4 regions of the Pseudoalteromonas sp. QJM3NY_22 genome follow, and region 1 is predicted to be linked to each of the others. Evidence: predicted binding sites of a transcription regulator. Region 1 holds the regulator's gene; each other region holds the start of a gene.
What was found. The regulator sigma-54, encoded in region 1, starts transcription at its own class of promoters, with help from an activator protein. The targets are predictions, from matches to a motif close to GTTGGCACGNNNNTNGNNT.
Positions count from the first base shown of each region.

Region 1 (7,699 bases):
CCAGGCGCTTCTTTATCATCTTGATATATCATGATTGAGGCATCAAATTTAATAGCAAGTTGCGCTAATACTGTAGCGGCTCTTGCATGAAGTCCTAATTTATTTTTTATTAAAAAAGTGTCTTCTAAACGCATAAGTTACTCTACCTAAGCTGAACAGATGATTATTTTGAATGAGTTATTTTTCTTGTTCTCTATGGCGGATTTTTACATTTGGATGTGTCATCGAAAAACTTTCACCAATCGTTTGTGCTAAATATACTGAGCGATGTTGCCCACCAGTACAACCTATAGCAATAGTTAAGTAGCTACGGTTATTTCGCTCTAAATGTGGCAACCATGTTTGTACAAAAGTTTGAATTTGCCAAGTGAACTTTTGGACAATGCTGTGGCTGGCTAAGTAATCCTTTACGGGTTGGTCTAAGCCATTTAAAGGTTTTAATTCTGGCTCCCAATGTGGGTTCGGTAAAAAGCGTGCATCAAAGACATAATCAGCTTCCTTAGGAATGCCGTGTTTAAAGCCAAATGACTCAAAAGTAACAATGAGTTGTTTATCTTTTTTACCCAGAATTTTTTCACGAATTGATTCAGCAAGTTGATGAACACTTAAATCACTCGTGTCGATCATATAGTCAGCGCGAGTAGTGAGAACATCGAGTAGTTCTTTTTCTTTTTTTATTGCTAAATCAAGAGGTAATGAGTCAACTGATAACGGGTGTAGACGGCGAGTCTCAGAAAAACGTTTAATTAATGTTTGATCCTCACTGTCTAGATAAAACAGAGTCGGTTTAGCAAAGCCAGGTAAGTATTCAAGGATATCGTTAAATTCATCTTGCTCTTTTGGTAAATTACGGACATCAATACTAACTGCAATTTTGTCGTAGTTATCAGATACACTTCTCACTAAAGAAGGTAGCAGATTAATTGGAATATTATCTACGCAATAATAACCTAAATCTTCAACTACGCGTAAAGCAACCGATTTTCCAGAACCGGAACGGCCACTTATGATAATTAATTCCATTTATCACCCATTATGTTAATTACGATTGTTCTACAATAACTTGATACAGCTCAGTATCTGATTTTGCGCTGCGTAACTGTTTACAAAAATCTTTATTATTTAGTTTATCAGCTATCGTTGCGAGCGTCTTTAAGTGCTGCTGGTTATCGCCATCAGGTACGATGAGAGCAACAAATATATCAACAGGGCGATTATCTATAGCATCAAAATTAATAGGTGTTTCGCTTACTAATACGAGTGCTAAGGGCTCTTCTGCGCCGCTCATTCGCCCATGAGGGATTGCAATGCCTCTTCCTATACCAGTGCTTCCCAGTTTTTCTCTATTCATTAAGGCGCTGAGAATATCTTGTTGAGAAAGATATGGGAGCTTGTCATGAGCAAGTTGACTGATGAACTCTAAAATTCTTTTTTTACTATTAAAAAGGACCGCAGCTCTGCTGCAGTCCTGGCATATAAGTGAACTTAATTTCATAATATTAGTGTCGAGCAAGCTTCTCTTTGTGTTTAATAACTTGGCGATCGAGCTTGTCAATCAGCGAGTCAATGGCGGCGTACATATCTTGATGTTCAGTAGAGGCAAATAACTCAGCTCCACTTACATGAATCGTTGCCTCAGCTTTTTGGTTTAATTTTTCTATATCAAGAATGACATGAACATTATTAATATGATCTGAGTGTCTTTCTAGCTTCGCAAATTTGGTATTTACATAATCTCTTAATGAATCAGTTACTTCTACGTGACGACCAGTTAAGTTTAGTTGCATAAGCATTACCCTCTTTGTTTAGCGTCTTAAATCAAACTTTTTCGCTGATTTGACGGTGGAATAGCTAGAGATTCGCGATACTTTGCGATTGTACGTCTCGCTACTTTTATTCCTTGCTCAGCTAATATATCTGCAATTTTACTATCACTCAATGGTTTTGCTGAGTTTTCTGCTGCGATTAATTTTTTAATGAGAGCGCGTATTGCTGTTGATGAGCATTCGCCTCCATTTTCAGTACTTACATGGCTTGAGAAAAAATATTTAAGCTCAAAAATACCGCGAGGTGTATGCATATATTTTTGAGTTGTTACGCGTGAAATAGTTGATTCGTGCATTTCGACCATTTCTGCTACATCATTTAAAACCATTGGTTTCATGGCTTCTGGGCCATGCTCAAAAAAACCTTGTTGTTGCTTAACAATACAATTAGTTACTTTTAATAGTGTATCGTTTCTACTTTCTAAACTTTTAATAAACCATTTAGCTTCTTGTAGATGCGAGCGAATAAACTGGCTATCACCACTTGATTTAACGGTGCGTGACATTGCTGCATATTGGCTGTTGACTCTGATTTTAGGCATGCTATCTGGGTTTAGTTCAACAACCCAGCGACCTTTTATTTTTTTCACCGATACATCAGGAATTACATACTCAGATTCTTCTCTAACTATAGTATCCGCCGGTTTTGGGCTAAGAGTATGTATTAAAGTCATTATTTCTTTAAGCTCTTCTTCTTTGAGCTTTGTTTTTTTCATTAATGTACGATAGTCGCGAGCAGCTAATAGATCAATGTGCTCGGTTAAAATCATTTTTGTTTCATTAATATAGGGTGTTTCTTTATCGTATTGGTTCAGCTGAATACATAAGCATTCTTGTAAACTACGTGCTGCAATACCAACAGGGTCAAACAATTGAATTCGTTTTAAAACAGCTTCTATTTCGTCAAGTTCAACTTCGTTGTCTTCTTCGTTCTCTTGATTAAAACTTTCTAAAATTTCTTCGCAGCTTAGCGTTAAAATACCCGAATCATCGACGGCTTCAACAATCGCAATCGCAATCGCTTCATCGGTAGGACTAAAGGGAGTCAGTTGTAGTTGCCACATTAGGTATTCGTGGAGCGTTTCAGTCGAGGAGCCTTGGTATATAGATTCATCTTCAGGCATTGGTCCTGATGATGATGCTGGGGCTGCGCTCATATATTCATCCCAACTAACATCCATAGCCATTTCATCACTTAGCGTATCTTTAGCAAGTGCTTCACCACTGTCTTGCTCATATTCGCTCGGAACATCATCAGCATTTGCGCTAACAGTTACATCGTCGTTATCTGCTTTTTGCTCGTTTTTACCAGCAGAATCTTCGGCGTAATCTTGCTCTTCAACCTCTAATAGGGGGTTGCTGTCGAGTGCTTCTTGTATTTCTTGCTGGAGATCCAATGTACTGAGTTGCAACAGGCGAATTGCTTGTTGCAGCTGTGGAGTCATTGTAAGTTGCTGGCCCATGCGCAGCTGTAATGATTGCCTCATGTATCTCTAACAATCCTTTTATGTTGTTATAATTAATACTAGCAGATGCTTAAAGACATGGCGTAAATGTTACAGCCTAAATTGCTCGCCTAAATAAACATCACGTACTGTTTTATCGTTTAATACGTGTTCTGGAGTGCCTGATGCAATTAACTCACCATGAGAAACTATGTAGGCTTTTTCGCAAACATCAAGAGTTTCTCTTACATTATGGTCGGTAATTAACACACCAATACCACGATTTTTAAGGTGTTCTATTATTTTCTTTATATCTAACACTGAAATAGGGTCAACACCAGCAAAAGGCTCATCAAGCAATATAAATTTAGGAGCAGCGGCTAGTGCTCGCGCTATTTCAACTCGGCGACGCTCGCCTCCTGATAATGCCATACCTTGGCTATCACGAATGTGCTGAATACTAAATTCATCTAATAAATTGTTAAGTGTGTCTTCTCTTGCTTGCTTATTTAGCTCTTTACGTGTTTCTAAAATAGCCATTAAGTTTTGATAAACAGTAAGCTTTCTAAAAATTGATGATTCTTGGGGTAAGTAACCAATGCCTAATCTAGCACGACTATGCATAGGTAAAAGAGTAATATCGTTATCGTCGATAGAAATCTTGCCTTTATCACTAGGTACAAGGCCTACAATCATATAAAACGTTGTGGTTTTACCTGCACCATTAGGGCCAAGTAACCCGACTATGCTGCCAGCCTTTACTTCCAGACCTACATTTTTTACAACTTCACGGCCTTTATAACTTTTAGCTAATAGTTCTGCTTTTAATGTACTCATGGCTGACCTTTATCGTTTTTTTCTTTTTTAGTCTCAATAGGTACTAAAATAGTATGCACACGATCGGTTGAGTTTTCGTCTTTTTCAGCGCTAATTAATTGCTGTTGCATATCGTAAGTAATACTCTTGGCATTTATTTTTTGACCCGCTTGCGATACTTGTGCATCGCCAATAAGGGTTAAAAATCGTTTAGCTACATCATAACGAACTTCGTTTGCGCTGGCGCTCATTATAGTGCCATCAGTTTGTTTTTCTTCGAAATATGCAGGGCTACCAGTTGCAATTAGTAGCTGTTTATTATCGCCTAATTCATCACGTTTATGTACTTCTAAACGGTCGGCTGTAATACGACGGTTGCCGTGAATAATCTCAACATTTTTTTCAAAAATTCCGACGTTTTCTTTTAATTGGCCTTCTTGTTTGTCGGCACTTATTGATATTTGATTCGCTGCAAGTTGAATCGCTTGTTCAGCAGCGCTAAGGTTGAAAGCTAGTATAAGTGTCGGAATAATAAGTATTTTTGAAATTTTATTGGTCATAATATATAGTTCGCGTATGGTTAATAAGTTTTATCACTTCAGTTTTTAAATCGGCTTCAAGGCCTTTACCGGTGATCTTTAAATTGGGTCCCGTAACAATAACGGGTTGCTCTGAACGCATCGTGAGTAGTTTTATATCTACTTGAATATTATCCGCATTAATCTTGTCTATCATTGCATTATCAGTAAGATTCTTGGCAACCACGTTACCTTCTAAGATTAATTGTTTTCCTTCATATAACGTTGCTTCGTCTGCATTTATTCGCCATGTTTGTTTTTCGTTATATAAGGTGAAAATGGGTTTTTCAAAAAAGGTAAAGCCTAACTGTTGATATAATTCCATTTTAGCAGCTGTAACTTTATGATTAATTTTACCATTTTCATCATAGGCCGTTTGTTTTAGCTCAATAGCAATATAATCAGGCTTAGCGATAACTTCAGCTTCAACCTGAGCTGTCATATTTGTTTGTGCAAAATAAGGGTACCAAAGCCAAACCATACAGCTGATGAATAAAACGCTTAAAATTATGCGCGCTGTATTCATGAACTAGTACCTTTGCTAGTAAGTGGTTTGTCGTTCTCTAGCATAAGTAAGTCGGTTAGTTCTCTCACTGCGCCAAAACCACCCAGCATCTGTGTCGTGTAATGTGATAAACGCTTGATTAGTGGGTGAGCATCGTTAACTGCAACGGCAAACCCGACTAATTCCATTACTGGCATATCGGGGCCATCATCACCAATATAGGCAATTTGATCATCACTTAGGTGAAGCTTGTTTTTTAGCTCTTCGTAAGCAATAAGCTTGTTTTCTTGACCTTGATAAATATGTTGTACTGTTAAACTGGTCATACGTTGTTGCACTATCTGCGAATGGCGACCAGTAATAACAGCCACTTCAAAGCCACTGTTTATAAGCGTTTTAATGCCAAAACCATCTTTTGTATTAAATGCTTTGAGCTCTTCACCTTGATTGCCAAGATAAATTCGGCCATCAGAAAATACACCATCAATATCGCATATAAGTAGTTTTACTTTTTTAGCACGTGCTTTTGCATCAGCACTCAGCGGTTGATAGAGTTCTTCAAATTGCATTTATAATACTCCTGCTTTTAATAAGTCTTGCATATTTAGTGCGCCAATAGGCTGGTTTTGTTCATTAACAACAATCAAGCCATTTATACGTTTGTGTTCCATTATATTAAGCGCTTCAGCAGCTAAAATATCTTGTGTCGCTGTTGTGCATGACCTAGTCATAACAAGGTCTATTTGTGTTGTATGAATATCTAGTCTTTGCTCTAAAATACGGCGTAAATCACCGTCGGTAAATAATCCCACTAGCTGATTACTTTTATCAACAATGGCTGTCATACCAAGGCCTTTGGCTGACATTTCAATAAGTGCATCTTTTACGGTTTGTGAGACGCTAATAATAGGTGTATTTGCGCCGCTGTGCATAACATCTTTTAAGGTTAGTAATAATCGTTTGCCTAAACTGCCCCCAGGGTGAGAAAGCGCAAAATCATCGGCGGTAAAACCACGAGCTTCTAACAGAGCCACTGCCATCGCATCGCCCATAGCAAGAGTCGCTGTAGTGCTCGCCGTTGGTGCTAACCCTAAAGAGCATGCTTCTTTTTCTACTTTAATGCATACATGTACATTTGCATGTGTTGCCATGGTCGATTTAGTATTGCCTGTCATGGCGATTATTTTTGCGCCAAGGCGCTTTAAAACAGGGATAATATTTAAAACTTCACTCGTCTCACCTGAGTTTGAAATAAGCATGACAACATCGTTTTTGGTGATCATTCCTAAATCGCCATGGCTAGCTTCGCCTGGATGTACAAAAAAGGCAGGGCTTCCTGTACTTGCAAGTGTTGCTGCAATTTTATTACCTATATGGCCTGATTTACCCATGCCAATAACAATAATTCGACCTTCGCAGTCAAACATTAATTGGCATGCTTGATGAAAATTTTCATCTACATATTGCGCTATGTCATTAAGTGCTTGGCGTTCAATATTGAGAACACGAAGACCCTGTTCGATAAAGTTCAGCGTCGTCATTATTTACCCTACTTGACTAAAAATATACCCTTGGTAGCCCAAAAATGCGATAAGCAATAAGCCACCTTCCACTCTATTAATGCGTTGGGTGCCTCTAAAGTTCAATGACATGATGATAAGAGCAAATGTTGCACCAATCATAATGAGTATATCTCGACTCGCTACTGACGGATCGATAATGGATGGATTAATAATACCTGCGAGCGGTAACACAGCCAATATATTAAAAATGTTTGAACCAACAATATTGCCTAGAGCTAAATCATCTTCATTTTTTAATACTCCGGCAATTGAAGCTGCAAGCTCCGGTAAACTCGTGCCAATGGCAATAATAGTTAAGCCAATGACTAGATCGCTTAGGCCAAAGTATTTAGCTATGTCAACTGCTGAACCAATTAAAAAATGTGAGCTAACAGGGAGTAGAACCATGCCAATAACTAACCAAAATAACGCTTTTTTAGTTGGTACATCGTTAGGTACGTCGTCACAGGCTTCTGTTATAAATGGGTCATCTTGATTTTTTGCGCGCAGTGAAATAATAATCAAACCGCCTATAAACACGATAAAGCCAATAAGTAAGGCGATACCTTCGGCTAATGAAAAATAATTGTCTGAAAAAATATACCAGGTAGCGAATGATATCAGCAAGACCAGTGGCATTTCGCGTTTTAATGTACTTGAAGATACAGACAGAGGTCTAAATAACGCTGTAATACCTAACACAAGTAGAATGTTTGTTATGTTTGAACCGACAGCGTTACCAACTGCAGTATCTGTTTTATTTGCGAGCGCTGCAGAAGCGGAAACCATCATCTCTGGGGCTGACGAACCCATTGCCACAACAGTTAAGCCTACAATTAGGGTTGGTACGCCAAAGTTTTTTGCAAGTGCCGCTGCGCCATAAACAAACCTGTCTGCACTCCAAACAAGAGCCGCAAAACCAAGAATTAAAATAACAAACGAGGTAACCATTATATTAAGCCAGTTA
Region 1 covers NZ_CM149655.1:3,577,513-3,585,211, reverse strand. The annotation lists gene AC0VZ4_RS16530 (HPr family phosphocarrier protein) at 1-134, opposite strand, end outside; gene rapZ (RNase adapter RapZ) at 178-1,023, opposite strand; gene ptsN (PTS IIA-like nitrogen regulatory protein PtsN) at 1,043-1,495, opposite strand; gene hpf (ribosome hibernation promoting factor) at 1,500-1,787, opposite strand; gene AC0VZ4_RS16510 (RNA polymerase factor sigma-54) at 1,814-3,313, opposite strand; gene lptB (LPS export ABC transporter ATP-binding protein) at 3,383-4,108, opposite strand; gene lptA (lipopolysaccharide transport periplasmic protein LptA) at 4,105-4,647, opposite strand; gene lptC (LPS export ABC transporter periplasmic protein LptC) at 4,637-5,191, opposite strand; gene kdsC (3-deoxy-manno-octulosonate-8-phosphatase KdsC) at 5,188-5,739, opposite strand; gene AC0VZ4_RS16485 (KpsF/GutQ family sugar-phosphate isomerase) at 5,740-6,711, opposite strand; gene AC0VZ4_RS16480 (calcium/sodium antiporter) at 6,715-7,683, opposite strand.

Region 2 (7,699 bases), 1.1 Mb from region 1:
AATACGTAGGTATGGGATTATATGTGCTGTATTTTATCGCTACTTTGGTGATGAGTAACTATGGTTTTGAGCATAATATGTTTGTAATAGGTCGGACACCAGAGGCGCCTTATTCAGATATTAATGGTTATGGCCACTTTTTAACTGCGGTGCATTGGTATAATTTATACTGGCTAGGTTTTAGTATGATCATTGCTGCACTTAGCTATGCGCTTTGGCCTCGTGGAGCTGGGCAAAATTTAAAAGCACGCGTTCAGTTGTTAGGCTATCAGCTAGGCAATTCAGGTAAAGCGATTATTGTATGTGGTGCCCTTATTTTTGGTGGTGTAGGAAGTTTTATTTACTACAACACAACGGTTCTCAATCAATTTATAACCAGTGAACAGTATGAAGACTTACAAGAGCAGTATGAGCGTGAGTTCGGTCAGTTTGTAGATGCGGCTTTACCTATTCCAACAGATGTTGTTGTTACTGCTGATATCTACCCTCAAGAACGTCGTATTACAGCTACCGTGATAATGCAGATAGAGAATAAATCGCAACAACCGATTACGCGAATATTAGTAAATAAGCCTGATAATACTCATAAATGGAGTGTTGAGGTGGATGGCGCGCAACTTGGGGAGTTAAATGAGCAGTATCGTCATGCTTGGTTAGATTTTACTAAACCCATGCAACCAAACGAAAGCCGCGAAATTACAATGAGCGTAGAGCGTTATACCGAAGGGTTTGAAGATAGAGGAAGCGATGAGCGACTTGTGTATAACGGTACTTTTATTGACAACACGGCACTGTTCCCGAGTTTTGGTTATTCCTTTGGTAAGCAAATACAAGATAAAAGTGAGCGTCGTCAAAGGGGTTTGCCAGAGTTAAAACGCGGCAATAAAATTGAAGAAACGCAGTATCATAATCAACCTTTGTTTGCAGATAACTATGTAAGTTTTGCTGCCACAATTTCCACTGATGAGTCGCAAATTGCGATGGTTCCAGGTTACTTGCAATCACAAAGTACTAAAAATGGCCGAACCACGTTTGTATACGAAATGGATGCACCTATGTTGCACTTTTACACTTTACTCTCAATGGAACTTGAGGTGAAAAAAGAGCAGCATCATGGCGTAAACATTGAAGTGTACCATCATAAAGATCATGCTTGGAATGTAGATGTAATGATTCAGTTGACTAAAGATTCTTTAGATTACTTCTCTAAAGAGTTTGGTCCTTATCAGCATAAGCAAATGCGTATTATTGAGTTTCCTCGCTATCGTAGTTTTGCGCAGAGTTTTGCTAATACAGTACCGTATTCTGAAAATATGGGGTTTATTACAGATACACGTGACCCAGATAATATTAATTTTCCTTACTATGTAACATCGCATGAATTGGCGCACCAGTGGTGGGCGCACCAAGTGATTGGCGCGAATGTCGAAGGCTCTAATATTTTATCTGAAATGCTATCGCAATATGCAGCTATCATGGTGATGAAAGAAAAGTATGGTGAAAACAACCTTCGTAAATTCTTAAAGTATGAACTTGATCGTTACTTATTAGGACGCACGACAGAGCTTTATGAGGAACGTACACTTGCACGCGCCGCAGGGCAGCAGTATATCCACTATAACAAAGGTGCCGTGGTAATGATGGCCATACATGATTTGTTAGGTGAGCAGCGCGTAAATGCCGCTTTGCGAGCGTTTTTGCGAGATTACCAATATGCGCAAGAGTTTTACCCAACTACGTTAGACTTTATTGCCTATCTAAAGCGAGGAGCGAGTGAGCAAGAACAAGCATTCATTGAAGATCAATTTAATGCCATTACGTTATATGATTTAAAAATCAGTGATGTTGATGTGCAAGAGGCTGAATCTGCTGATGGGGAACATATCATTACATTGACTATTGCTGCAGCGAAAAAACATGCCGATGGCGAAGGTAGTGAAGAAGATGTACCGCTAGCGCAAATGATAGATGTTGCTTTATTCAGCGCAGATCCGAATGAGATACATAGTGAAAGTGCTGTGATCTATATGCAAAAGCACGAGATAAAAACGGGTGTAAATACCATTATACTAAAGGTAACTGAATTACCTAAATTTGCAGGTGTGGATCCTTTTATTAAGTTAATTGACAAGAAAAGTGGCGATAATATTAAAGCACTGTAGCTTTTAAGTGCAGTATAAAAAATGCCAGTTGTTTTACTGACTGGCATTTTTATAGCTATTGAAAGAGGTTATTGATAGCTAACAGTAAAGTTATTTTTACTATATCTAAACTCATTTAGTAAGTAGCCCTCATCCTAAACTTTGTAGAAAATTGTATAAATTTTTGTATAAACCACTACATTTTCCCCACACCTTCTTACTAGGGGCTGTTGATCTTTGTAGTATGTATATTAATCAGCCCATATTGGTAGCCACATCATAGTGAATGCTAAAGCGAGCATGGAATGATAATTCCGCTCAAGCTTTTCATACCGTGTGGCTATCCCTCTATATTGTTTGATCCGACCAAAGGCATTCTCAACTAAGTGCCTATATTTGTACATGCACCAGTCAATATCTTCATTACCCACTAAACTGTTATCCTTGCGTGGAATAACGGGTGTAGCGCTATTGTCACGAATAAACTCTCTTAGTTTTTCACTATCGTAGCCTTTATCTGCGACAACAACATTACTCGTTGGGCAATTGGCTACAAGTGACTCTGCATGGACGATATCATGCGTATTTCCACAGGATAATTCATAATAAACAGGCAATCCTCCGCTATCTACTGCAAGATGAATTTTAGTCGAATTACCACCTCGACTCTTACCGATTGATTCATTGTCAGCGGTTCTTGCACCGCAACTATGCTGGTGAGCCCTGACAATACTGCCATCAATAAAGATCCAATCCATATCAGCATAGTGGGATAACACTCGAAATAATTCATTCAAAATATCTTTTTTGGACCATAAATTAAATCGTCTATAAATAGCACTCCACGAGCCGAAATAAGACGGTAAATCTCGCCAAGGAATACCGGTACGCATCTTATAGAGTATGCCTTCGAGCGTTTTTCTATGCTCAGGCTTATTATAAATTCGACCACTTAAGTGCATTACTTTTGATAAGACATTCCATGTCGCGTCTGTTAACATTAATCTTGGCATGAGGGTTCGGTGTAACGTTTTTTAGCGAATTCAATTATACCTTATCCTTATGCTGTTTGTTTTTTATACCGCAAAGATCAACACGCCCTAACTTAACTTTAGTTTTTTTGTACACTGCTGTCATTAAGAGTAAACAACAAGGGATAAGAATGAAGCAGCTAATGATAAGCGTTTTAGTACTAAGTCTAACTGCTTGCTCTGCGGTGACAATTCAGCCACAGCAAGCAGCCAAAATAACAAGCAAAGCGAGTTATGAAGATAGTTGACCGTTCTTTTTATGGGGATTGGTTGGAGAAGAGCGCGTTGATGTGAAAAAAGTATGTGTAGATAAATCAGTAACTCAAATGCAGTCACAACAAACGTTTAGTGATGGAGCACTTAGTTTAATTACACTTGGTATATATGCACCACACACTATTAAAGTATGGTGCGAAGATGAAATAGTAGGAGAGGCATTATGAGTATTAAGTTACTTATAACAAGTTGTATGCTGATTATATTAACGGGATGTACGAACATTTACTTTGATAATGGTGTACAAGACAACGTGAGCAATAAAACTCAAGATAGTTCACAATGGCATCATAATTTTGCTCTTGCATTATATGAAGGATCTAAGCCGTTAGATTTAAGTACTCATTGCCCACAAGGTGAATGGCAAAGTGTCTATACGTATAAATCGTTTACTAATGGTTTGGCAGAGGTGGCTGTTAATCAAATTACTCCGGCTTGGTACCCTAAAACAGTTGAAGTGAGTTGTACTAAGATGCCATTCAAATAATATTATAAACGAGAAAAGGGCCAAAAGGCCCTTCGTGTTGCAGCAAGTAACACATTCTTTTTTATAAGTTAAAGTCTACAGAGTAAGCTACGTAGGCTTTAATATCTGAATCATCTATATCTGTATCAGACAAACCAAAAGTAAAACCGTCTTTTGAAATAGATATACCGTAATCTAAGATATTGTCGTCACCAATAAAATCACCAGAGTAATGACCTAAATGTAGTGCCATTTCAGTACCGTTACTACCGACAGCAAAGCCATAATCAGCAGTTAGGTAAAGTGAGTCGCCAAAGTCTGTACCGTCACCACTTGCAGCTGATGTTGCAAGTACAGAAGCGCCAAATGTGAAGCCTTCAACACTAATACTACCGTAAATTTCAGAGAAATCTGCGTCAGCTCCAGAAGCTGCGTCTGGGTAAGCGTAATAAATATAACCAACATCGTAACTAACACTTTCGTTAATGTCGCCACCAAAGCCTGCGTATAAGTCAAGCTCGTAGGTCATTTCGTCAGCCCAAGATGCATTTGAAGCCCAAGTGCCGGCATAAAAACCAGACTCATTAGCGTAGTCAATACCACCGGATATTGCCGCATCACCACCCGTTTGCTCTTGGCCGCGCCATAAGTAATTTGATGTTGCTGCCGCATTTGCTGTTACTTCAGCTTGAACCGATGTTGAGACTACCGATGTTGCAGCCATTAATGCGATGGTGCTAATCGCAATTGTTTTTTTTAGTTTGAGCATGTCCATTTCCCGTTATATGATTTTTGCATGCCAAGGTTTTATTATGTATTGCTTTAACCTTTTAACTGGATGCATTTTTATTGTTTAACTGGGGAGATAGTGCACTGTGTGTGCCAGCTTGGTTTTATTTATTTTAAAATGTATTTTTATATTTTAAAAATAATGACTTACAAAGGAGTAGTGTTTTTTATTGAGGTGATTTTAATAAGTGTTCGCACGCTGCTGGTGCATAAATTAACCTAGCCGCACCATTAAAGTACAGCTAGGTTAGATTTATTTAGCCGAAAATAGTACGCATTAGACTAATTGTTTCGTTAACGCCTCGACCTTTTTGTACTTCATTAATGATCGAGTCTCGTTTGCTGCGAATATGCTCAGGAATATCGTCAGCAGCAAGAGCACGGTCTACTAAAATTTCTGCAGACTCTTTGCCTCTACGTTGAGTTTTACCTGTCGTTGTTGTACTACGCTTAGGCTTGCTAAGTAACTTGATGTAGTTTGAACTGTCAGGTGTTTTAGTGTCTGCATAATAAAAGAAACATGGGATCAGTGCTTTAATAGAAACTAACTGTTCCTCTAGTTCGTTACTTGCATTAGCCATTTTATACCACGACATAGCTTGAATACCTTTAACGATATCTTGCCAGTAACGCTCAAAATCACTATTTTTAAGTTTTGGAACTCCAAGAGCGCCACATAATGCATCTAATCGATTATTTGTAATCGGAGTAAATAAATCAGGGCGGCGCATTGCTAGCAAGCGAGTTGCAGGGGCTAGCGTTGGTTTTTCATTGTTGTCGGTAAACACTTTTGAGTAAGCAGCAACAAATTGCTGGTATTCATATTGAGTTATATCACCTTCAAGTGGGATGTTTGCTAGAGCTGCATCAAAATCACCTGGTAAATCGCTAAGCATTTGATGAAAGCTTTTTGCACTCTTAGTTGAGGCAAACCATTCAACATCAAAGTTGTATGTGCTTGGATCAAGTGACGCCATATGCTTACCGCTAAACGCAAGTAAATCTTCAGGAATCATATCTTTAAGAGATTGTTCACGAATGCTTTTAATGTAGTCTACTAAGCGAAGCTGTTCATCAAGAGCAATAGCGTCTTTGTGTTGTTCTACAAATACACTTACAACAGGCCACGGAGCAATACGTAAAGTTTTAACCTGTAAAAAGCTGATAGCTGAAATAAGCTGATCGTGTAGCTTCTTAAGTATAGGTAATTGTTGCGGCTCTAGTAAATCGTAGTTCATACGATCTCTACTTGCATTTAATAGTTCGTAACACCAAGGTAAAAAATCATCAGGGTGGTTTTCTACTTTCACGGCCATAAGGTTAAGGCTTAACTCTGAAGATTGCTTCAGAATGTTCTGATAGATTTGATTTTCTTGTTCGCCTAGCGTCATTTTTGACGGTGAAATTAGCAGTTTTTTCATGCCTTGTAGAATCTCCGGATTAGATATATATTTTTTTGCTGGTCTATTTTAGCGCAATTACATCAATAACAACAGCGCTGTCCTCAATGCTTAATAGTGACAGGGGATAAATATCTATACTTTTCAATGTATCAAGATTAAATTATAGGTAAATATTAGTTATTTTGATTTGAGGTTTTTGTGAGATATTGTCATTAAATTTACAATGTTTAATTTCAATAACACTAAATTGAATTATTTAGTTAATGCTTTTTTATAGCATTAACCATTTCATTAGTACTCTACTATATGTTTTTTATGCTGAAATTTTCAGCACGGATTCATATCATGCCAAATAAGTTAAACTAAATAGCATTTTTACAACTTCAGCAATGATTTTAAAGCTAACACTCGCTATGATAAGAACATTATTTGCACGTTTGAAAGGGCGATCATGAAAACCTTACTTAAAATTGTAGGTGTAATACTTTTATTATGTATAGCACTAATTATTGCCGCACCGTTTTTAATTCCTACTGATACTATTTTTAATAAAGTGTCGCACCAGGTAGAGCAAACAACTGGGCGCACTCTTACTATTAAAGGTGATAAAACACTTAGCGTATTCCCTGCATTAAAGTTAGAACTTAACGACGTGCATTTTGCAAATATGGGATCAGGTTCGCGCGCCGACATGGCGAGTATGAAACAGCTTGCTGTACATATACCTTGGTTTTCATTATTTGGTGGTGAGTTTAAATTAGATAAGTTTGTTATAAACGAACCAAATATCCTATTAGAAACCGACAAAAATGGTAAAGCTAATTGGCAGTTGTTTGATGCAGTTGCAGAGCAACCTAAAGAGCAAAGCCAATCAGGTGAAGCAATAAAGCTTCCAGATAACTTTGATATTGAGCTAGGTGAGGTTGCTATTTATGGCGGTACATTTACTTATCTAGATGGTCAAACAGGTACTAAGCAACAAATTAGTGATTTAGAACTCGCTATTTTACTTCCATCACTTCGTAAAACATTAGAAGTAAAAGGGGGTATTACTTATATGCAGGAGCGTTTTGAGCTTGATATAAAATTAGATACTCCAGCTAAAGCAATTGAAGGTGCTACTTTTAATGTTAAACAAACCTTAGATTCTCGTTTAGTTGATTTAACGTTCGCAGGGAGCATCGCTAAGCAAGGCAAAGATATTAAAGGTCAGTTAGCACTAAGCGGTGAGTCTGTTAAAAGTATTGCGAAATGGCAAGGTGTAGAGTTAGACGCTAAAGACAATGCTTTTAATGCATTTAGTGTAAACGGTAAAATGCATCTAGCAGGTGAGAAATTTAATTTAGAAGATTTAGCTGCGACGTTAGACGCATTGGAAATAAAAGGTAAGAGCGAGCTTAACCTAGGTAAGCGTTTAGCTGTAAATGCTGATATTGATTTAGGTATGCTTGATTTAAACCCGTACCTACCTGAAGCAGTAGCAAAACAGGAAGAGTCAGTAGAGCAAGAAGATAAACCTGCAGAGAAAATAGTATGGGATGACACTAAAATTGATCTAAGTGCTTTAAATTCACTAGATGCGAATGTAGTAAT
Region 2 covers NZ_CM149655.1:247,093-254,791, forward strand. The annotation lists gene AC0VZ4_RS01210 (ABC transporter permease/M1 family aminopeptidase) at 1-2,162, shown strand, start outside; gene AC0VZ4_RS01215 (IS5 family transposase) at 2,393-3,154, opposite strand; partial or broken gene AC0VZ4_RS01220 (Bor family protein) at 3,304-3,615, shown strand; gene AC0VZ4_RS01225 (Bor/Iss family lipoprotein) at 3,612-3,935, shown strand; gene AC0VZ4_RS01230 (TorF family putative porin) at 3,997-4,683, opposite strand; gene AC0VZ4_RS01235 (hypothetical protein) at 4,961-6,124, opposite strand; gene AC0VZ4_RS01240 (AsmA family protein) at 6,558-7,699, shown strand, end outside.
Region 2: AC0VZ4_RS01230 (TorF family putative porin) is a predicted target of sigma-54. The motif match lies at 4,783-4,801, and genes of this name have one in related genera.

Region 3 (7,699 bases), 1.0 Mb from region 1:
GTTGACCATATAGGGGCATGATCTGAGGGTTTTTCAATGCCGCGCAGTTCGTAATCAATACCAGTATCTATACAGCGTGCTGCAAGCTCATTAGTTGCAAGTACTACATCTATTCGAAGTCCTCGGTTATCTACAAACCCCTTAGAGCGATAGTCAAACCATGAGTATTGATCGTCTGTTTCTGGGTTTTTTTCTCTAAAGGTGTCTTTAAAGCCCCAATTAAGTAATGTTGCAAGCCATTCACGCTCTACCGGTTGGAAAGAACATTTACCCGTTTTTAACCAACGTTTAGCATTTACTTCACCAATACCAATATCTAAATCGGTAGGTGATATGTTGATATCGCCCATAACAATTATATCTTGATCGGGTGTATGGTTTGTTTCAAGGTGAGTCATCAAGTCAATATAGAACTGGCGTTTATAAGGGAATTTAGTTTCGTGATTGATATTATCGCCTTGCGGGAAATAACCATTCATTACGGTTAAATCACGACCGTTTTCTTGCTCTACAGTAACGCTTATCATGCGTTTTTGCGATTCCTCTGTATCGGTAGCAAATCCTTTTAAGACCGATTTAGGCTCTTTCTTGCATAACATAGCCACACCATAATGTGCCTTTTGACCATGGTAATAAACGTGGTACCCCATTTTTTGCACATCTTCTAGTGGGAACGCCTCATCATGAACCTTAATCTCTTGCAGTCCAATCACGTCTGGTTGATGTTTATCGATAATTGCTTGTAATTGATGAAGACGAGCACGCAGACCATTGATATTGAAAGAAATTACTTTCATTGAATTTACCTTAAAATTGGTTCTATTTAATGCACTAAATTGTATCAGTATTTACGCGTACATAACATGACTGAAATGGATAAAATCGCTGCATAATTGTTGACCAAATGGTGTTTAAAGTTTAAACATTGTTAATGCTATATTAATTTGTTAAATAAATAAAAAATTCAATTGATATCTAAAAAGTAGGTTATATAATGCGCGAAATCACTCAATAAGCTCGTTCAAATAGGATCTCACATGAAAACACAACTAATTTTAGCTGCAGCACTTTTAGCATCAACTACGGTCTCGGCACAAAGTAATTCGTATTTTAGTAAAGATAATAAAATAGAATCTAAATTGTGTGTATTAAGTGCCAATGAAGGCTTTTCTGCCGCTCGTAAAGAAGCAGCCCAGCATGGTGTGTTTTTATCACGCTTTTCACAAAGTATTTTGTGTAATGGCGAAGATATTCGTGATATTGCTAAAAAAGGAACAACTACTGAAGTGATTAAAACTAAAGTTGAAGTGTTTGCTAAAGACACTCAACAAGAAACACAACTGTGTATGACTGCTTTGAAACAAGGTTTAGCGCCAGTTCGTCAAAAAATCGGTAATTTAAACTCTCTAAAGTGTAATGGTCAAAAAGTAACTGATTTTGTAAAACGTTATCAAAATGCGGCTATTTAATAACACAAAAATTTGAAAAGCATGCCCAGTATATTTATATATACTGGGCTTTTTTTTGCAAAAATTACAAAGCACTTTGCAAAGTTTTCAGATATAACTTATTGAAATTGTTTGTTAAATGCTCTTTTTATTTGTAACTATTTGATTTTAATTAGTTAATTAACATTGGCATCCGAATTGTATTAGCTAAAGTGACATTTATTTAATTACAAGGACACGTCTTATGAAAAAGTTAACATTAGCAACAACAATTTTAGCATCTTTGAGCCTCGCGGCTTGTTCTTCAAATCAAGGCCTTGAGAAAATAGACAGTGATTTTGCAAGCCTGGACAACGACAGCGATGGCTACATTTCAAAAGTCGAAGCGGATGATGATAGCATCTGGGAGCATTTTTCGAAAATTGATACCAATATGGATAATGAAATTAGCCGTAAAGAATTTAACGCCTACATGCAGCTAAATGCAGGTAAAGTGGCGACTGATAGTGACGTAAGTGAATCAGCGTTTAAAGCTGAAATAGCTAAGTTTGATAAAATTGAGAGTAGTTTTTCAAGTTTAGATAATGATAGCAACGGTTATATTTCGATTGCTGAAGGCAACGATGATGATATTTCAAATCATTTTGGTTATATGGATGAAAACCAAGATAAGCGCATCAGCAGAAGTGAGTTTAAGGGTTACATTAAAAAATACGGTAATGCTGTAGCCGAAGATGACGCACTAGAAGCAATTAAACGCAGCTAATATTTGTTGTTTTAAAGAGTAAATTAGAAGCCAGTGATAATCACTGGCTTTTTTGTGTTTAAAATCTAGTTATTTAGTAGATATATTTTCCTACTTTGGTGTTGTTCTGTCATAATAGATGGCTGTGTATTTTTATTTGTTAAGAGTGTGTATGGCGGGTCGGCGAATTAGTGATGAACAACTAGTTGAGATCATTGAAGCAGCTATTTTTGTTGCAGATAAGCCTGTTAGTAAGCGCCACCTTAAAGACGTAGTATTAATAGATTTAGCTATTTCTATGGCGCGAATAAACGACGCAATAGACACTATACAAGAACATTTTCAAACTCGTGGTATTCGTCTAGTCGAAGTTGGCAGTGGTTATCGCTTTCAGGCATGTAGTAGTTTAAGCCCTTGGTTAAATAATTTGTGGCAAGAACGTGCGCCTAAGTATTCACGTGCTTTACTGGAAACATTATCGCTTATTGCATACAGGCAGCCCATTACACGTGGCGAAATTGAGCAAGTAAGGGGAGTTACTACGGGTTCGAATATTATAAAAACCTTACTCGAAAGAGAGTGGGTTAAAGTGGTAGGGCATAAAGAGGTTCCGGGTAAACCGGCTTTATATGCAACTACAAAACAATTTTTAGATTATTTTTCGTTAACAGGTTTAGATAATTTACCAGCACTGCCAACAGAGCAGCAAAGTAAAATTAACCAGTTATTAAGTGATCCTTCTGTGAGAGAACCATCCGAATGAGTATACAAGGTGAAAAGTTACAAAAAGTCCTAGCCCGTGCAGGCGTAGGCTCGCGCCGTGAAATGGAAAAATACATTGATGCAAACCGCGTTAGTGTAAACGGTAAAGTGGCAAAGTTAGGCGACCGTGTTGAGGAAACAGACTTAATTCGTGTTGACGGACACACTGTGAAAATTGAAGAAAAAGCAGATAGAATTTGTCGTGTAATTATGTATAACAAACCAGAAGGTGAGCTAAGTACACGTAAAGATCCAGAAGGGCGTCGTACTGTATTTGACCGACTTCCTCGTATTGATGGCGATCGTTGGATTGCAGTAGGCCGCTTAGACGTTAATACATCAGGTTTGATGCTGTTTACTAATGATGGTGAGCTAGCAAACCGTTTAATGCACCCAAGTTATGAAGTAGAACGTGAATACTCTGCACGTGTATTTGGTGAAGTAACCAACGAAACGGTTAAAAACCTACTACGTGGTGTTGAGCTTGAAGATGGCCCAGCCAAATTCACGACTGTAACCCCAATGGGTGGCGAAGGTGTTAACCGATGGTTTAACGTAACGTTAAATGAAGGGCGTAACCGCGAAGTCCGCCGTTTATGGCAATCTCAAGATGCGGAAGTATCTCGTCTTATTCGTATTCGTTACGGTAAATTGGAGCTAGATAAGCGCGTACCGCAAGGTGGTTGGATGGAGTATGATCTAGAAACGGTAAACTATTTACGTAAAACTGTTAAATTAGGTCGGGAGACGCAGACTAAGCTTTCTGTTATGCCAGAAAAGCGCAAAGATAAACGCGCTAAAATCAACCAAATCCGTAAAGCAGTTAAAAAACACAATCAACGTGTTAAGCCGACTAAACGTAAATAGTCAATTAGTTATTTATTTAACACAAAAAAGCCGCTAATTGCGGCTTTTTTAATGTGCTTTTAAATAACACAGGACTTAGGCTGGGTTATTTTTTTACCTGAGCATCTAACGATTCGCCATTCACTTCACTAGAATCGTCACTCATTAGATATAAATAGGTAGGCATTAAATCCTCTGGTGTAGCAAGCGCGTCTCTATCTTCACCTGGATATGCAGCCGCTCGCATTGAAGTGCGCGTAGCACCTGGGTTAATACAGTTTACACGAATGTTTGTTTTACCTACTTCACATGCCCATGTTTGCATCATGCCTTCTACTGCAAATTTCGAAATGGCATAAGGTCCCCAAAATTCACGGCCTTTGCGACCAACACCTGATGATGTGAATACGATTGATGCATTATCAGATTTACGAAGAACCGGAAACAAGGCTTTAGTGATCATCGCTTGTGCAGTCACGTTTACTTTCATTATGTTTTCGAACGTAGATGAGCAAAAATGCTCAAGTGGGCCAAGCGAGCCTAAAATACCGGCATTATTAAGAAGCCCATCTAGGCGGCCAAACTGATATTCAATCGTTGCGGCAAGGTCGCGGTAGTTTTGCTTCGTTGCGCCTTTTAAATCCATAGGCACAATTGCAGGTTTAGGATAACCTGCATTAACAATTTCATCGTAAACACATTCAAGTTTATTAGTTGTTTTACCTAATAAAATAACCGTAGCACCATACTTTGCATATGTAATGGCTGCTACTCTACCAATGCCATCGCCGGCGCCTGTTATTAAAATAACTTTATCTTTGAGTGCGTTTTCAGCTGCTTGATAAGTGTGCATAAAAGTACCAAATTGTATGATTTTTTTAATTTTAACATAGCAAAACGTGAAGTAATCGAATTTATTGCAAAATTAGGTGGCGAAAATAGAAACTTTACGTTAAGTTTAACTGGTCTAATGTCTCATTAATAACCTGATTACATTGTTTTAACTTAATACACTGATTAAACACACTATAAAAATAAAATATGTGCGGAGCCAACAATATGAAAAAAATGCTACTTTCACTCTCGGTTACAGCTGCTTTAGCAGGTTGTGGCGGTGGAGAAACGTTAAAAGATGTTAAAAACGACACAGCCCCAGTTATTCCAACGGCAACAGTAAGTTTTGACCCTGCTAATGGAGTTATATCTGTTCCAAACGATTTGTTAATGAGTGGTACCCAAGACGGTACATTAAACATTCCTGGTGAATTAGATGATGATAACGTGTCTATTCCACGCACAGCTTATGCCAACCCACAATTGGCTCTAGGCGCACTTGACGGTTGGTCTTCGCAGGTTCCTTATAAAATTGATTTAACATTCCCACCGAGTGTGAGTTTAGATGAAGCGTCTGCTGGGGCTCCTGGTACGGTTAGAATTTTTGAAGTAATAATGGGGGCAAGCTTAACGGATGAAGAATGTTCGGTAGTAGCTGCAGGTACTGCTTGTAAATTAGTGGGCGAACTTACCTTTGGTGTTGACTTTGTTACTCAAGCTTCAGGTAATGCTGTTGCAATTGTTCCTCTAAAACCATTTAAAGCTGGTAGTTCATACATTAATGTATTAACAACAGGGCTTAAAGACTCATTGGGTCGCTCTATTGAGCCATCTTCAACTTATGGGTTAGTTAAACAAGAAGCGCCATTAATTACAGCAGCCCAACTTGGTTTGCAGGGCGCAGTTAATAGCTACGAAAATGTAGTTGTTAGTTCTGGAAATATTACGAAAGACGACATTATTTTCTCAGGTGCGATGACTATTCAATCAGCAGGACCTGTGCTGGGGACTATCAAGCAGTTGTTAGCAGTGAGCTTGCAACAGCCAAGTATGGCAACACCTGCTGTGCAAGTACCAGAACAACCAATGGTAAATGTACAACAAGTATTTGCTTCACAAGGTGTTGAAGTATCGCCTGCTTTTTCTGGTGTTCAATATCAAAAGGGTAGCATTATGCTTCCTATGTACCTAGGGACTCCAACAGGCACTGAGATAAGTGATTTAAACGATACATATTGGGAAGGTATGTGTGATAACGCGGTAGCAATACTTGGTTATAAAGCTGTTGCCGGTGATGCTTTTCCTGCAGAACCTATTAGTGAGAATGACGGGTTATGTTTTGCATTGAGTAGTGGACAGCTTCGAGATTTAGGTTTAGACAGCACGCGTCATTTAACTAAATATAATACCATTCCAAAAGTACAAAGCATGGCGAATGTGCCAGTACAACTAACAAAACCTATTTTACCAATTATTAACGGTGTTCGTGCGCAACTACAATTACCGGCTATTGAAATGCCAGAAAATGGCTGGCCTGTTGTAATTATGCAACATGGTATTACTACGCAAAAAGAAAGTATGCTAGCGTTAACTGCCCAACTTTCTATTCAAGGTTTTGCAACTGTAGCAATTGACCACCCAAGACATGGTGAACGCGGTATCGATGTTGATGGTGATGGAAGTGATGACTTTAATGCAACAACAGGTTCGGTACTTAGTTATATGGACTTGAGTTCATTACTTGTTGCGCGAGATAGCCTACGTCAATCAGCGGCTGATTTATTAGGCTTACGCTTGGGTTTAAACTTTATTAACGATACGACTATCAATAGTAAAGATGTTACCTACATCGGGCATTCGTTAGGGGCTATTGTAGCCCCGGCATTTATTGCTCAAGCTAATAGCCCAATGGCGCCTACTGTTGACCCACTGTTTAATGTAAATACAGTAGCACTTGCAAGTGGCGGCGGTGGCATAGCAAGCTTCTTACTTGAATCTGCTGCGTTTGGTCCATTTATTCAAGGTTCAGTACTTTCACAAGCTGGTACAACCGAAGCTGATGAACTTAATGTCTACCTACAAGGCGCTGCGCTTTCTAACTGTGGCTCATTAGTACCAGACATGGAAGCTTACTTGACATGTGGTTACAATGAATATGTTGCATCACTTACTACTGCGGGTGAAACGACTAAACTTACTAACATTCAAGGTGTATTTACACAGTTTGCATTTGCGGCACAAACAGCACTTGATAGTGGCAATCCAACTAACTACGCTGCCACGGTGAAAGCATTAGGTACTCCTGTTTATACTAATGTTGTTGTGGGTGATGGTGTTGATAACAAGCCCGACCAAGTGATACCGCCAATGGCAGCTAATAATCCTATTTCTGGCACAATTCCATTAGCTAACTTGATGGGTCTTGAAACAGTAAGTACTTCGCAAGCATTAAGTGAAACACCTTCGAGCTATTTAGTTAAATTTACTAAAGGGCATCATGGTTCTATATTAACGCCAGCTCAAGATGCTGCAAAGGCTTCAACTGTTGAAGGCAGTGCTGCTGCTAATGCAGAAATGCAGCTGCAAGTAGCTACTTATTTAGCTGCACGTGGACGTATGTTATTAGTTTCCAACCCTGAGGTTGTGACTGATTAATAACCAGTAAAATAATTAACCTTTAAAAGCCACTGAAAAGTGGCTTTTTTTTGTTTTAAAGCATGTTAAATTAGCTGAAATTTATAAATGGAGAAACCAGTTGGAATTTTTATACGAGTACGGTTTGTTTTTTGCTAAAACAGTTACTTTTGTTATCGCTATCGCAGTTATTCTAATGTTAATAGTTGGCGCTGCAGTTAAGCCAAAAGCTAAAAAAGGTGAAATACAAATAGATGATATATCAGAACAATTAGTAGAACTTAAAGAAAGTTTTTTGCAAAATACGCTCGGTAAAAAAGAGCTAAAGGCGCATCAAAAGGAGTTAAAAACGCAAAGTAAAAAAGCAGATAAAGACGAAGCTAAACCTCGTTTATATGTAATTGACTTTGTGGGCAGTATGGATGCACAC
Region 3 covers NZ_CM149655.1:2,543,584-2,551,282, reverse strand. The annotation lists gene xthA (exodeoxyribonuclease III) at 1-797, opposite strand, end outside; gene AC0VZ4_RS11525 (hypothetical protein) at 1,038-1,469, shown strand; gene AC0VZ4_RS11520 (EF-hand domain-containing protein) at 1,693-2,214, shown strand; gene scpB (SMC-Scp complex subunit ScpB) at 2,366-2,956, shown strand; gene rluB (23S rRNA pseudouridine(2605) synthase RluB) at 2,953-3,822, shown strand; gene AC0VZ4_RS11505 (YciK family oxidoreductase) at 3,908-4,654, opposite strand; gene AC0VZ4_RS11500 (VolA/Pla-1 family phospholipase) at 4,861-7,290, shown strand; gene sohB (protease SohB) at 7,391-7,699, shown strand, end outside.
Region 3: AC0VZ4_RS11520 (EF-hand domain-containing protein) is a predicted target of sigma-54. The motif match lies at 1,634-1,652, and genes of this name have one in related genera.

Region 4 (7,699 bases), 310 kb from region 1:
ATTGCGGCAACACGCCACCGCATATTGCCAAAAATTAAAGACTGCCTAAATAAAGCAATTTACGTGCCTAATTTATAAAACTTTACGACGCTGAAAAAATTGGTTGGATGAAAACTCATCTAACATTTTTTGCTCACTTTTCGCAATAAGTACATCTGCTTTTAATTTTTGGTTTTCAATTAACTTAGCAACAGCTTTAGCTTTAATTTGTTGCTTTAACCAAATTGCTTTTCGTTGACTGACTACTTGTTTAGCCGTGTTAACTGTACTCACCTGTTGGCGAATTGCTTCTTCTATTTTTGCTATAAAAGCATGATATTGACTAAATCCTGCACTTGATAAACCTGACTGGCCTTTTACATGTAACTGTTGCATGTATTCCATTCGAAAATCATTCAAACCTTGTAATTTTTGTTGATTGGCCTGCAAATTCTGATTTGCTTGTAGGTAGCTCATGCGCAAGTTTTCTTCTTTGTCATTTTCAAGTTTGAGCAGAAAATGTAGCTTATTCTTAGCCATTATGCTTGTCCTAATAGTTGTGCTAAGCCTTGTAAGCCATCATCGTAACTAATCACATCACGCATACCTTGCTGTAAAAAAGTATTAACTCTCGGCATCATATTAATAGCTTGATCAAGCATTTGGTCAGTGCCTTTTTGATAAGCGCCTAAAGTGATCATATCTTTATTTTGCTGATACATAGAATATACCTGCTTAAGCACACGAGCTTGTTGCATATGCTTTTGTGAGACAACTTGAGGCATCACTCGTGAAATCGACTTTTCAATATCAATTGCCGGATAATGACCACTGTCAGCTAAATCACGGGAAAGTACAATATGGCCATCTAAAATAGCCCGTGCAGCATCAGCAATGGGGTCCTGCATATCATCACCTTCACTTAATACTGTGAAAAAAGCCGTAATTGATCCCTGCCCTTCCCCGCCGTTACCGGCGCGTTCCACCAGCGCCGGTAATTTAGCAAACACTGATGGCGGATAACCTTTTGTAGCTGGAGGCTCGCCAACAGCAAGTGCAATTTCACGTTGTGCCATTGCATATCGAGTAACTGAATCTAGTAGCAACAATACATTTAAACCTTGATCACGAAAATACTCAGCAATTGTTACAGCACTTTCACAGCCTTTTAAACGCATAAGAGGAGATGAATCAGCCGGTGCAGCAACAACAACTGAACGTTTTCTCCCTTCTACACCAAGAATCTCTTCAATAAATTCTTTTACTTCTCGGCCACGCTCACCTACTAGTCCAACAACAATAACATCGGCCTCACTGCCGCGTGTCATCATACCTAAAAGCACCGACTTACCGACACCAGAACCTGCAAACAAGCCCATGCGCTGGCCTTGACCTACAGTAATGACCGAATTTATAGCACGCACTCCCACATCCATAGGCTGGCTTATCGGACGTCGAGAAAGTGGGTTTATAGTATTTTGTGCAAATTTTAAATAATGTTCCGCATTTATTTTACCAAGACCATCAAGTGGGCGACCTAATCCATCAACAACGCGGCCTAACAAACTCATTCCAACGGGTAAACCTAAGTTATTGACCTGAGGGATCACTCGAGCACCAGGTAATACTCCTGAAATATGATCATTAGGCATTAGGTAAAGAGTTTGCTCATTAAAACCTACTATTTCGGCATCAACAAAACCATTCATAGTTTCTATTTTGCATTGGCTTCCAACAGGTGCACGTAAACCTTTTGCTTCAAGAGTGAGGCCTACGACACGTGTTAAAATACCCGCTACCGCGAGGGCTGGTGTATTAATATGCTGTTTATATTGAGATAAGCGTTCGCTTAAAGATGCACATTGTTCAGACATGACATGCCAATAAAGTAGTTAGATACCACTATTATGCAAAAAACTATCCAATGTTTCTTTGACGCGAGTTTTCAAGGTCATATCGAGTGAGGATTGGACTGTTTTAACCTCGCAACCGCCACGTTCAAGTGTAGGTTCAGCGATTAGTTGCCAATTATTATCTGCGATGGTTTGTTCTCCATAGCTTTTTTTATGAGTTCTAAATCTTCTGGGTGTAAATGTATACGTACCTTTTCTTGCTCAGCATTAAGCGAATCTATACTAAATTTAAGTGTATGTAAAATAACATCAGGAGAGGTTTTTACTTCTTGGTAAATTATTGCTTCAGCAAGCATTACTGTCAATTGGACTAATTGTTTTTCAACTTGTTCATCCACTTTATTCAAAGGAGTAGTTAAATTATCTAGTATACTACGCAAGCCCGTGAGTTGCTCTTCAATTAATGGTTTTACGTCTTCATGACCTTGAGTTTTACCCAGTTCAAGCCCCTCTTTATAACCGGCCTCTTTTCCCTCTGTAACGCCCTTATCAAAACCATCAATATAACCTTGCTCATGACCTTGTTTAAGACCTTCTTCATAAGCATCTTGTCGAATTCGCTCAAGTTCAGCCATAGTAATAGAAGGTAATTCAGGTTCCTGAGGTTCCTCTACAGGTACCTCTTCAGCCATTTCTTTTTTGTATAAATCAGAAAGTGGTGTGCCAAAAGCAGTTGAACGATCTCCAAAACTTCTTTCGTCCGGAGCCATATTGGGCACTGACCAGTTTTTTAATAATTCATCTGCTTCTTCTGCATTGAGTAGACGACCTTTTAACTTACTCATGCTCTACAGGAACTCCTCGCCACCACCGCCACCTAGCTGAATCTCGCCAGAATCAGATAAACGACGTGCAGTTGATAAAATTTCTTTTTGCGCAGCTTCAACTTCACTAATTCTTACAGGTGCCATTGCTTCTAAATCATCAGCAAGCATTTCTGCTGCACGTTTAGACATGTTACCTAATATTTTCTCTTTAAGAGCATCGTCTGTGCCTTTAATCGCTTTCATGAGTACATCTTGTTGTACTTCACGCAAAATTGCTTGAATGCCACGGTCTTCAACATCCATTAAGTTTTCAAATACGAACATTAAGTCTTGAATTTGCTGTGACATCTCTTCATCGTGCTCACGAATAGAGTCCATTAACTGCCCTTCTACATTTGTATCAAGGTAGTTCATAATATCAGCTGCAGCTTTTAAACCGCCCATTTTCGCTGCTTGCGCACCCGCTTGACCTGCAAATTGTTTTTCCATAATTTCGTTGAGTTCTTGCAATGCCGCTGGTTGAACTTCTTCAAGATTAGCAATACGCATAGTTAAATCTAAACGTACTTTTTCAGGAAACTGTGCCAATATTTCAGCAGACTGCTCTGGCTCTAAATAAGATAAAACAATGGTTTGAATTTGCGGATGCTCATTACGAATAATATTCGCTACCTGCTTAGAGTCCATCCACTTAAGAGAATCAAGTCCCTTAGCGCCTGATCCCATAACAATTTGGTCAATAAGGCTGGCCGCTTTATCTTCACCCAATGCAGCTGTAAGTGCTTTTTTGATAAAATCTTCAGATTGGAAGCCTATCGTACTAAAACTCTGAATTTGTTCAATAAACAAATTATGCACGGCACTTATTTTAGCTTGAGACAAGTCATCTAAGCCCGCCATTGCCATACCCACTTTTTGTACCTGCTTAGGTTCTAAATGCTTGAGTATTTGCGCCGCATCTTCTTCCGATAAACTCAAAAGTAATATAGCCGCTTTATCTACACCATCGAGCTTATCAACATCAAATGCTGTTGGCAGTTGTTTTTGTTCTTGATCAGTCATCTTCTCTTAACCACGCTTTCACTACTTGTGATGATAGTTCTGGTTCGTTAGCTACAAGGGCACGAATTGCTTTTAATAAGTCCTCGTCACCATGTAGGTCTGGTAACTGTAGTGTACCATCGCTAGAGAAGCCAATTGAAGCAGAATCAAAGTCTTTATTTAGCATATCAAGTGTACTGTCACCAATATCAACTCCTGAACTCAATGCATCTTCATCATACTCTTCCAAGGTATTATCTGGGTAAATTAGACGTTTTAGCATTGGCTTAACTACGGCCATAATAAGAACAATAATTACTAAGGCACCTAAACCAAGACGCACATACTTTACAAACCAATCTTGCTCCCACATTGGGACTTCAAGGTCTAAACCTGTCGTTTCACGCACAAATGGCACTGTTACCACTTCAAGTGCATCGCCACGCTGCATATCAAACCCTACACCGCCTTGTAATAAACGACGAATATTTGACAATGCCTCCACTGAGCGTGGTGTCATGGTCGTTTCGCCGTTTTCATCCACTTTTGGAATATAATCAACTGCAACCGATACACTTATTCTGCGTATTACCCCCGTTTGCTGGCGTTTATGCGAGATAGTAGTATCAAGCTCATAGTTTCGCGTAGATTCTTTGTGATTACGAGTTGGCGAAGTGCCTGTTCCTGCACCACCTTGTCCTGCTACTTCTGGAATATTCGAGTTTAGTGGTGGTTGATTCGTAAGCGCACCTGGAATACCAACGGCTAAACCGCCTATGTTATTTTCTTCAAATGTGGTTTCACTTCTCACTGCAGGTAAATCTGGATTGTAGCGTTTTTGTGTTTCTTCTATCGCACTAAAGTCCATACTTAAATCAACTTGGGCTGTGTAATTTGCAAGCCCTACGACAGGTATTAAAATGCTGTCTATTTTTTCTAAATATTCTTGTTCTCGTTTACGTTCTAAATCGTATTCTTTACGAGAACGTGCTGCTAATGAGCTTTGCGAACCTGAATTTAATAAGCGACCATTTTGATCTGTAACAGTAACCCTAGCTGGCTCTAAGCCTTGTACTGCTGAAGCAATCATATCAACAACAGAGTCTATCTCTTCACCATTAAGAGAGCGTCCACGTTTAAGTGTTAACACAACGGTGGCAGATGGCTTTTTCTCTCTGCGCGCAAATACGTTCTCTTTTGGTATCGCAAGCAATACTTTCGCACGAGTAATATTATTAAGCTCTTCTATAGTACGTGCTAATTGCTGCTCTCTACCATGTTTGAGGCGTTCACGTTCAAGACGCTGACTGACCCCAAACCCCATATCTTGCATGATAATATCTGATCCCGAAGTCGGTCCTTGGTCTAACCCTTCGCGAGTCATTAATAATTTTATATTTTGATATTCACTTTCATCAACCGATACGACATTACCATCAAGTTGATATTCTATCTTTTGTGCATCTAAAAAATCGAGGGTTTGAATTAACTCTTCTGTTTGCATTTTACCCAATGGGCGCATATCTGGCTGACGTGCCCAAATAATGATAAAAATGGCAATAGCCAAACAAATAGCCAGAGCTATAACCAGTGTCACTTGGCGTAATACATCTGTACCATTTAAAGCACTTAAATAGCCTGATTTCTGTTCTTGTTGATCATCACTATCACTTTGGTCGATATCACCACTAGCAAGTGCAAGGTCTGTAGATTGGTTAGATTGCGCCACGATAATTCTCCACTACCTAGTTAGACAGGCATGTTCATGATTTCTTTGTAAGCTTCTACAAGTTTATTACGAACCTGTACTGTAGCTTCAAATGCAACCGAAGATTTCTGAGAAGCAATCATCGCCTCAGCAAGCGATACACTTCGGTCACCCATTTCAACTGCTTTTACTTTTTGGCCTGTATCTTGTTGTAATTCATGCACTGTATTTAGTGCATTACTTAGCATATCGCCAAATTGTGCAGTAGAAGTAGACTGCACTTGAGTTGGCAATTTATTAATTTGATTATTACGGCCAGCTTCAAGGGCCATTGATTGCATTTCTTGAAAGACAGCGCTATTTTGAATTTTCATAATTTTTCTCTGACAATGCAGTTAAGCTTATAAAGAAAATAAAGCACAAACCATGCCAATTAAAAATACAATAAAAACAATTGGTTACAGTTAACTTGTGAGTCAGAGTTTTGACAACCCCAAATTAAATTAATTAAATTTGGGGTTTAGAGGGATTATGCAGGAAGTGAAATACCTAAATCGCGCATTTGCGCTAGCTTATAACGTAATGTTCGAGGGCTAATACCTAATGTTTCTGCTACATCTTTGCGCTTACCTTGACAGCGGGCTAATGTTTCTAAAATAATACTATGCTCTTTGTCTTTAAGTTCATCTTTATAGCTCCCCGTGTCAACCGCAAGTAAATCTTGCTTTGGCTCACCAACCATAGGCATTTTTTCATCGTAATATGCAGTGCTTAAGCTATTTATAGCTTCGTTTGACGTTACTGTTTCCAACACTTCTGTTGGTGTAATTGCAAAATCGCTTGCTACTAAATTTTCGATAAAAATAGCATGTTCATTTATTGTATTACCACTTCGTAGTATCAGTGCTCGCTGAATTACGTTATCCAGTTCACGAACATTACCAGGCCATGCATGAGCAAGTAGTTTTTGCTCGGCTGCTTTATCTAAGTAGGCCATAGGCTCTTTACTTTTATTTATATGGCGTTCTATTAAATGCTTTGCGAGTATAATTATATCACCAGGGCGCTGGCAAAGAGGTCGCCACATTAATGGAAAAACATTAAGTCGGTAATATAAGTCCTCTCTAAATTGGTTCTTAGCGACCGCTTCTTTTAAGTCACGATTACTCGTTGCTAACACACGAACATCTAGTTGGATTGTCTTACGAGCACCTAAACGCTCTACTTCCCGCTCTTGTAGCACTCGTAGTAGCTTTGCCTGTAATCCTAAATCCATTTCAGTGATTTCATCTAGTAAAATTGTTCCGCCTTGCGCCTGTTCAAATTTACCAGGGCATGCTTGAATAGCACCTGTAAACGCCCCCTTTTCGTAACCAAATAAAGTGGCCTCAAGCATGTTTTCAGGGATCGCAGCACAATTTATAGCAACAAAGGGTTCATTGCATCGACTCGATTTATCGTGAATATAACGCGCGAGCACTTCTTTACCTGAACCACTAGGCCCGAGCACCATTACACTCGCATCAGAGCGTGCAACTTTACTTGCAAGTTCGAGTAATTGAATGCTACTAGGGTCGGCAACAATAGGGCCATCTGTCTCTTTCGCTTTTTCAGGCAAATAGCGACTCACCATATTTAGCAGCACTTCAGGTGCAAATGGTTTAGCCATATAATCAATAGCACCTAAACGCATAGCTTCAACAGCATCATCAATCGTGGCATAGGCCGTCATCATCAATACAGGTAAGTCGGGATAATTTAATTTAATACTTCGCAGTAAGTCCAAACCACTCATGGTTCCCATTTGCACATCACTTACGACTAATGAAAATTGCTCTTTTTTAAGCAATAACATCGCTTGCTCTGCGCTATTAGCTGAAACGCATTCAATACCTGACATCTCCAGCGTATCAATTAAAGCTTCACGGAGCCCCGCATCATCTTCTACGACTAAAATAATATTACTCATAATGATTCCTCTAATTTAGATGTCGCGCGTATTGGCAACAGTAAACTAAAACAAGCTCCACCATGAGCATTGTTACTAACGTCAACACGTCCTTGGTGCGCATTAACCACCGAACTTACAACAGCAAGCCCTAGACCAGTGCCTTGGCTTTTTGTAGTAAAAAAGGGTTCAAACATTTTATCAGCCTGACTTAAATCAATACCGGGACCATTATCGCTTACACTAATACGCACAAAGTCGTGATCTTGTAAATCAGTCGCGGCACTCAAATGTACTTTAGCCCCAGAACCAATCACTTGAATGCTATTGTGAATAAGGTTTT
Region 4 covers NZ_CM149655.1:3,270,557-3,278,255, forward strand. The annotation lists gene fliJ (flagellar export protein FliJ) at 73-519, opposite strand; gene fliI (flagellar protein export ATPase FliI) at 519-1,853, opposite strand; partial or broken gene fliH (flagellar assembly protein FliH) at 1,872-2,602, opposite strand; gene fliG (flagellar motor switch protein FliG) at 2,681-3,721, opposite strand; gene fliF (flagellar basal-body MS-ring/collar protein FliF) at 3,714-5,429, opposite strand; gene fliE (flagellar hook-basal body complex protein FliE) at 5,450-5,782, opposite strand; gene AC0VZ4_RS15040 (sigma-54-dependent transcriptional regulator) at 5,938-7,377, opposite strand; gene AC0VZ4_RS15045 (sensor histidine kinase) at 7,374-7,699, opposite strand, start outside.
Region 4: fliE (flagellar hook-basal body complex protein FliE) is a predicted target of sigma-54. The motif match lies at 5,824-5,842, and genes of this name have one in related genera.